Linked DNA regions of Crateriforma conspicua. The protein of the gene in region 2 interacts with the protein of the main gene of each other region in a pairwise test. Links are inferred from orthologs where the notes say so. Each region holds a gene or a part of one and is shown on either strand. Other genes may lie near its edges.

Region 1 (3,259 bases), 530 kb from region 2 along the record:
GTTCAAAACTGGTCCCGGTCAAGAACGTCGAATTGTGGAAGCGTTTGGACGAATTGATGCAGACGCATCGCGTCAAATTTCGGCACGTCAAAGGCCACGCCGGCCACACCGAAAACGAACGCTGTGACGAACTGGCCGTCGCCGCGTACCAAAAATACTTACACCATTCGTCTCGTTAGGCCTGCGTCTCTGCGGATCGATCCCGGGCCGGCTTCCCGGCCCCGGTGACCCTTTTGGCGGGCCTTTCATGTCTTTGTTGACAGTTTTCCGGTGACGTGGGCTGCGGAATCACCCGGTCCGGGGCCGGACCCCACCGACGCCCCGGCGGCATCGTCAAAAGGGCTGCAAACCGCTAGAATTGCGGCTTCTTCGGCGTCCCCACGCCGCCCCCGATTCGGTCCTCAACGCAGACGTTCATGAGCGATCCTCAGTCAACCGATCCACAGCCCACTGATCCTCAGTCGCCCGATTCCCAGGAATCTGCCCAGCAACCCGCCGGCCAACCGGCCGCGGCGGCTCCGGCAGCCAATTCGGAATACACCGACAAGGACCTCCAGCACCTTTCGGACTTGGAACACGTCCGCGAGCGGCCGGGGATGTACATCGGGGACACGACCGGGCGCGGGCTGCACCACTTGGTGTACGAGGTCGTGGATAACTCGATCGATGAAGCGATGGCGGGCTTCGCCAAAACCGTCTCGGTCACCGTCCACACCGACGGCAGCGTCACGGTCGAAGACGACGGCCGCGGCATTCCGGTGACCCGTCACGACCAACTGTCCGAAGAATTGGACCGCGAGGTCAGCACGCTCGAGGGCGTGATGACGGTCTTGAAGTTCGGCGGCAAATTCGAAAAAGGTGCCTACCAAACTTCCGGCGGTCTGCACGGCGTGGGCGTGACGGTCGTCAATTTCCTGTCGCAGTGGGCCGAGGTCGAAGTCAGCCGTGACGGTTCGACGTGGACCCAGGAATACGAACGCGGCGTCCCCACCGGCCCGATCCAAAAAGGACGTGCCACTAAAAAATCGGGCACCAAGACCACGTTCAAACCTGATAACCAGATCTTCAGCACCACCAAGTACAACTTCGACACGCTGGCCAAACGGCTGCAGGAACTCGCATTCCTGAACAGTGGCGTTCACATCAGATTTCATGATGAACGCAACGGCGAAGGCGGTGATTTTCTGTACGAACGCGGCATCATCGAATTCGTCGAACACCTCAATCGCGCCAGCGACGTCCTGCACAGCGACGTGATCGTCTTCACCGGCAGTCGCGAAGGCGTCGAATACGAAATCGCGATGCAGTACAGCACCGAGTTCACCGAAAACGTCCAGTCGTACGTCAATAACATTCACACGATCGAAGGCGGCACGCACGTCTCAGGTTTTCGTACCGCGCTGACGCGGACGTTGAACAATTACGGCAAGAAAGAAAACCTGTTCAAGAACACGACGCCAACCGGCGACGATTTTCGCGAAGGTCTGACCACAGTGATCAGCGTGCGCGTGCCGCACCCGCAATTCGAAGGGCAAACCAAGACCAAGCTGGGCAACGGCGAAGTCGACGGCATCATCGCCGGCGGCGTTGGCGAACAGCTGACCAAGTACTTGGAAGAAAACCCCCGCGTCGCCAAGACGATCGTCCGCAAAGGTCTGTTGGCAGCCGAGGCACGCGAGGCGGCCCGAAAAGCCAAGGACTTGCTTCGCAAGCGGAAAGACGCCTTGGGCGGCGGTGGTTTGCCCGGAAAACTTCGCGACTGCATCAGCAAGAAGATGGAGGAGTGCGAAATCTATCTGGTCGAAGGTGATTCGGCCGGCGGATCGGCCGAAGGCGGACGGATGCGTGAATACCAGGCCATCCTGCCGCTGCGTGGAAAGATCATCAACGCGTACAAATCGCGCGAAGACAAGGTCTTGGCCAACGAAGAAGTCCAGTCGATGATCCAGGCCATCGGCACCGGCATCGGAGCCGATCAAGACATCAGCAAGCGGCGGTACAACAAAGTCGTCATCATGACGGACGCCGATGTGGACGGCAGCCACATTCGGACGCTGTTGTTGTGCTTCTTTTACCGCCAGATGTACCACTTGGTCGCCGGTGGCCACGTGTTCGTCGCTCAACCGCCGCTGTATCGCGTGCAGCAGGGACGGAATCGGTACTACGTCCAAACCGATGAAGAAATGCGGACGCGATTGCTGGAACGCGGTCTGTCCGATTCGGTACTGGAATCCGAAGACGGACGCCGCGCCGAAGGCGACACGATGCGATCGCTGGCCACCACGCTGGCGTCGATAGAAGACGCCATCGTTGCCTTGGAACGACGTGGCACCAGTCTTAAGAATCATGCCGTTCGTTTGGACCCGGTGACCGGAAAGCTGCCGACGTTCCTGTTGACCGCCGGCAACGACGAACACTGGTTCGGTTCCCAGGAAGACGTCGATGCATTCTTGAGCGCAAACAATCTGGTGCTGGACGTCGAGGAAAACGAAGACGACGAGGAAGCCGAAGCAAACAGCGAGGGCCAGGGCGATGGCGATGGCGATGGCGATGGCGATGCCGAGCCTAAGGAAGTCACCGAGATCGTGAACTTGGCCCACTTGGAAGAGATTCACGAAGTTCGCACGATCAACAGCGGATTGAAAGACCTGCAACCGGTCGGGTTCGGGTTGGATGACTTGATCCCGGTCGACCGCACCGGAACGACCGCACCGCGTTTCGAACTACTGCGGGGCGACGAGGTTCGCCGACCGCTGGACGATCTTCGAGCTCTGTTGCCCGAGATCCGCAGCGCCGGTGAAAAGGGTCTACAGCTGACTCGTTTCAAAGGCTTGGGTGAAATGAACGCCGAAGAACTTCGCGAAACGACCTTGGACCCCGAAAACCGAACGCTGATCAAAGTCAACTTGACCGACGCCGGCGCGGCCGACGAAATGTTCCGGTTGTTGATGGGTGACAAGGTCGAACCGCGTCGCGAATTCATCGAAAAGCACGCGCTTGACGTCCGCAATCTGGACGTCTGATTCTTCTTCGGATTCGTGCTCCAATCGCCCCCGGCCGCGACCGTGACGAATCGCTTCCGGGGCGCGCGTCGCGCCGGCGTGTCATGATCCCGCATCCATTCCGCCACCCATCGTGGACACCATGCCGAATCGACTTGCCGAATCGTTAAGCCCCTATCTGCTGCAACACCAAAACAACCCGGTCGACTGGTTCCCCTGGTGTAACGAAGCGTTCCAGTTGGCCAAGAAACTGGACC
Region 2 (3,491 bases):
GCAGTGGCGACAGCTGTATCCGCTGGCCTGGGCCGATTTCGTGCGTTTCCTGGAAGGCTGGTGTCCCGGCCATGCCAAGCTGACCGGCTATTCCCGCCGTATGGTCCACCAGGCTTTGACGTCAGCGAAATCACCGACGTCCTCCGACGTCTGAACCGTTTGATGACGATGCTGATCGGCGTGCCGCGAACCGAAACGAATCAGCGACCGGAGGTCACTGTTCGTTTTGATCTTCTGACGCCGGAACGTTGCCCGAGTCACTGGAATCGCCACCATCAGGTGTCGGCGCCGTTTCGGCTTCCTCTTCATCGCGTTCTTCGGCCGGCACACGCACCACTTCGATCAGAGAATCGTCCGCGTCGACGTTCATGATGCGAACGCCTTGGGTGTTGCGACCGATCACGCTGATGTCGCCGGCCTTGATCCGCTGGATCTTGCCTTTGGCCGTCATCATGAACACTTCGTCGTCATCATTGACCACGGCGATGCCCACGACTTGTCCGTTTCGTTCGCTGGTGCGGATGTCTCGCAGCCCCTTACCGCCTCGCTTTTGTGTTCGGTATCGGGCACCCGAGCTGGTCGATTCTTCTTCGCCCACCTCGTCATCTTCGGTCTCCACCAAATTCGGACCGAACGGGGTGCGTTTGCCATAGCCGTTTTCGCAAACGGTCAGCAGCGTCGCATCGGGATCGGCGACCACCATGCCGACGACTTCGTCGTCGCCGACCAGGGAGATGCCTTTGACGCCCGAGGTGTTGCGTCCCATGGGGCGAGAATCCGATTCCTTGAAACGAATCGCCATGCCGGTTTGGGTGACCATCATCAACTCGTCACCAGGACCGACAACGGCGGCATCGACCAATTCGTCATCGTCGCGAAGCTTGATGGCGATGATGCCGCCTTTCTTGGGACGGCTGTACTGTTCCAGCGGCGTCTTTTTGACCAATCCTTTGCGGGTCGCCATCGCGACGTAGTAGCCTTCCTGGTCAAAGTCCCGCACGACCAGACACTCGGCGATCTGTTCACCTTCCTCCAGGTTCAGCAGATTGACGATCGCGCGTCCCTTGGAATCGCGGGCCAGTTGCGGCAAGTCATAGACCTTTTGCCAGCGGACCTTTCCGGCCGTGGTCAGGAACAGCAGGTACGCGTGGGTGCTGGCGACAAACAGCAAAGCGATCGGATCGGCTTCATCCGTCTTGGCGCCTTTCAGGCCTTTGCCGCCACGACGCTGTGTGTTGTAAACGCTGGTCGGCGTCCGTTTGATGTACCCGTTGTGGCTGATCGAAACCACCATGGTTTCTTCGGTGATCAAGTCTTCCAGGTCGATGTTACCGAGTTCTTCACCGGAGATTTCGGTCCGACGCGCGTCACCAAAGCGTCGTTTGATCTCTTCCAAGTCATCCTTGATGATCCCATAGACGCGTTCCTGATCGCCCAGGATGTCCAGATAGTCGGCAATTTCCTTCAGCAACTCGGCATGTTCGTCGGTCAGTTTTTCCTGTTCCAGGTTGACCAACTGGCCCAACCGCATCCGCAGAATCTCATCCGCTTGGACGCTGGTCAGCGTGTACGATTCCGCCTCGCCGCGTTCAATGACGAATTGCTTGAAACCTTCGTCGCCCAGCGCCCGCTGCATCAGTGATGAGGGACATTCGATGCCCATCAACCGCTGCTTGGCTTCTGGTTGTGTCCGACTGGTACGGATCGTTTGAATGATCTCGTCGATGTTGGCCAGTGCCAGCAACAAACCTTCGACGGTGTGTTTACGGCGGCGCGCCTTGGCCAGCAAGAATTGGGTGCGGCGCCGAATCACGTGGACGCGGTGACGAAGAAACTCCGTCAGCATTTCCTTCAGCGTCAGTTCGCGCGGCTTGCCGTCGACCAGGGCCAAGAAGATCAGCGAAAACGTGTCTTGAAGCGGGCTGAATTGATACAGCTGATTCAGCACGACATCCGGATCGGCGTCGCGTTTCAGTTCGACGACCAGGCGAACCGGTTCCTTCAGATCGCTTTCGTCACGGATCGCGGAGATGCCTTTGACTTTGTCACCGTTGACCAACGCGGCGATCTTTTCAACGATCCGGTCGCGATACTGTTGGTACGGGATCTCGGTGATGATGATGCGATGGCGGTTGCCCTTCATCTCCTCGATTCGGCAAAGGGCGCGCACCACCATCGTGCTGCGTCCGGTTTTGTAACCGCGTCGAATGCCGGCCCGTCCGCAAATGATTCCGCCGGTGGGGAAGTCGGGGCCCGGAATGATTTCGCACAATTCGTCGATCGTCGTTTCCGGTTCGTCGATCAACCGGATCAACGCGTCGCAGACTTCCGTTGGATTGTGTGGTGGGATGCTGGTGGCCATCCCGACGGCGATCCCGCCGGAACCGTTGATCAGCAGGTTCGGAAACTTGCTGGGCAGAACGGTCGGCTCGCTGCGTGCTTCGTCATAGGTGGGGACGTAGTCGACCGTGTCCAGTTTCAGGTCGTCCAGCATGTTGGCCGCGACGGCACTCAAGCGAGCTTCGGTGTACCGCATCGCCGCCGGGGGCAGCCCCGCGATACTGCCGAAGTTCCCCTGCTTGTCGATCAACAGGCTGCGCATGTTCCATTCTTGGGCCATCCGAACCAGCGTCGGATAGATGACGCTTTCACCGTGCGGGTGATAGTTACCCGATGTGTCGCCAGAGATCTTTGCGCACTTGACCCGCTTGCTGCCCGGGCCGAGGTTCAGGTCGTTCATCGCGACCAAAATCCGACGTTGGGATGGTTTCAAGCCGTCACGAACGTCGGGCAAGGCACGGCTGACGATCACGCTCATCGCGTACGTCAGATAGCTGTCGCGTAGTTCGTCTTCGATCGGCAGATCGACCATCCGCAGGGCACCACGGCCCCCTTCGCCGTCCCCGGCCGGCGTGACCATGTCGGTGCCCGACGGTGGATCGCCGTTGCCGTTTTCTGAACCGGCTTCGACGTCATCGGCGCCTGTGTTTTCCGGACCCGACTCGGACGGTTCGGCGTCCGACGGATTGTCTGATTGGTTTTCGTTGCCGTCTTCGAATTCGTCGTCTGCCAACGTCGTTGCTCTTGGCTATGGGGGGACCGGCCGGCCGAATTTGGGGCTCAGATTCGCCGCTGAACGAACCGGTTAGTGTAAGGATTTTGGGTCCCGGCCACAACGGCCCCGGAGCGACGAGCAGACGTCATAAGTTATTGACTGGCATGGCTTTATGTGGTGAATTTGCGGTCGCCCAATGCGGCGGGGCGCGGTGCCTCCGTCGCCACGGTAGGATTGTGTGGCGACGCCTTGGCGCGTCGGAACGCGCTGCCCCACAAGGGTGCCCTTCTCCATCGATCGGTGCTTCGCCTTCGGGCGGATCGGCGGTCCCGTTTCTCGAGCCTGTCATGTCTGATCCCAACGACGCCATCATCGAGTCCATTCGGCTGTATCGCGAGGCACTTCAAGAGACTCGGACGCTGTTTATCGATAGCGG

The links.
Region 1: the proteins of gyrA (region 2) and Mal65_RS01785 interact in binary tests that used the Escherichia coli proteins (3 or more experiments, as listed by UniProt). The link is inferred for Crateriforma conspicua from one-to-one orthologs.

What each region holds. Positions count from the first base shown.
Region 1 is NZ_CP036319.1:449,211-452,469, reverse strand. Bases 91-3,223 are described here. They hold Mal65_RS01785 (DNA gyrase subunit B), read left to right. Parts: upstream 91-416; coding sequence 417-3,023; downstream 3,024-3,223. Other genes in these bases: Mal65_RS01780 (thioredoxin domain-containing protein), read left to right, coding at 3,145-3,223; rnhA (ribonuclease HI), read left to right, coding at 91-179. Also shown: more of rnhA, read left to right, coding at 1-90; more of Mal65_RS01780, read left to right, coding at 3,224-3,259. UniProt on the Escherichia coli protein: DNA gyrase negatively supercoils closed circular double-stranded DNA in an ATP-dependent manner to maintain chromosomes in an underwound state.
Region 2 is NZ_CP036319.1:974,429-977,919, forward strand. Bases 15-3,379 are described here. They hold gyrA (DNA gyrase subunit A), read right to left. Parts: upstream 3,074-3,379; coding sequence 215-3,073; downstream 15-214. Other genes in these bases: Mal65_RS03515 (oxidoreductase family protein), read left to right, coding at 15-154. Also shown: more of Mal65_RS03515, read left to right, coding at 1-14; Mal65_RS03525 (AAA family ATPase), read left to right, coding at 3,403-3,491. UniProt on the Escherichia coli protein: A type II topoisomerase that negatively supercoils closed circular double-stranded (ds) DNA in an ATP-dependent manner to maintain chromosomes in an underwound state.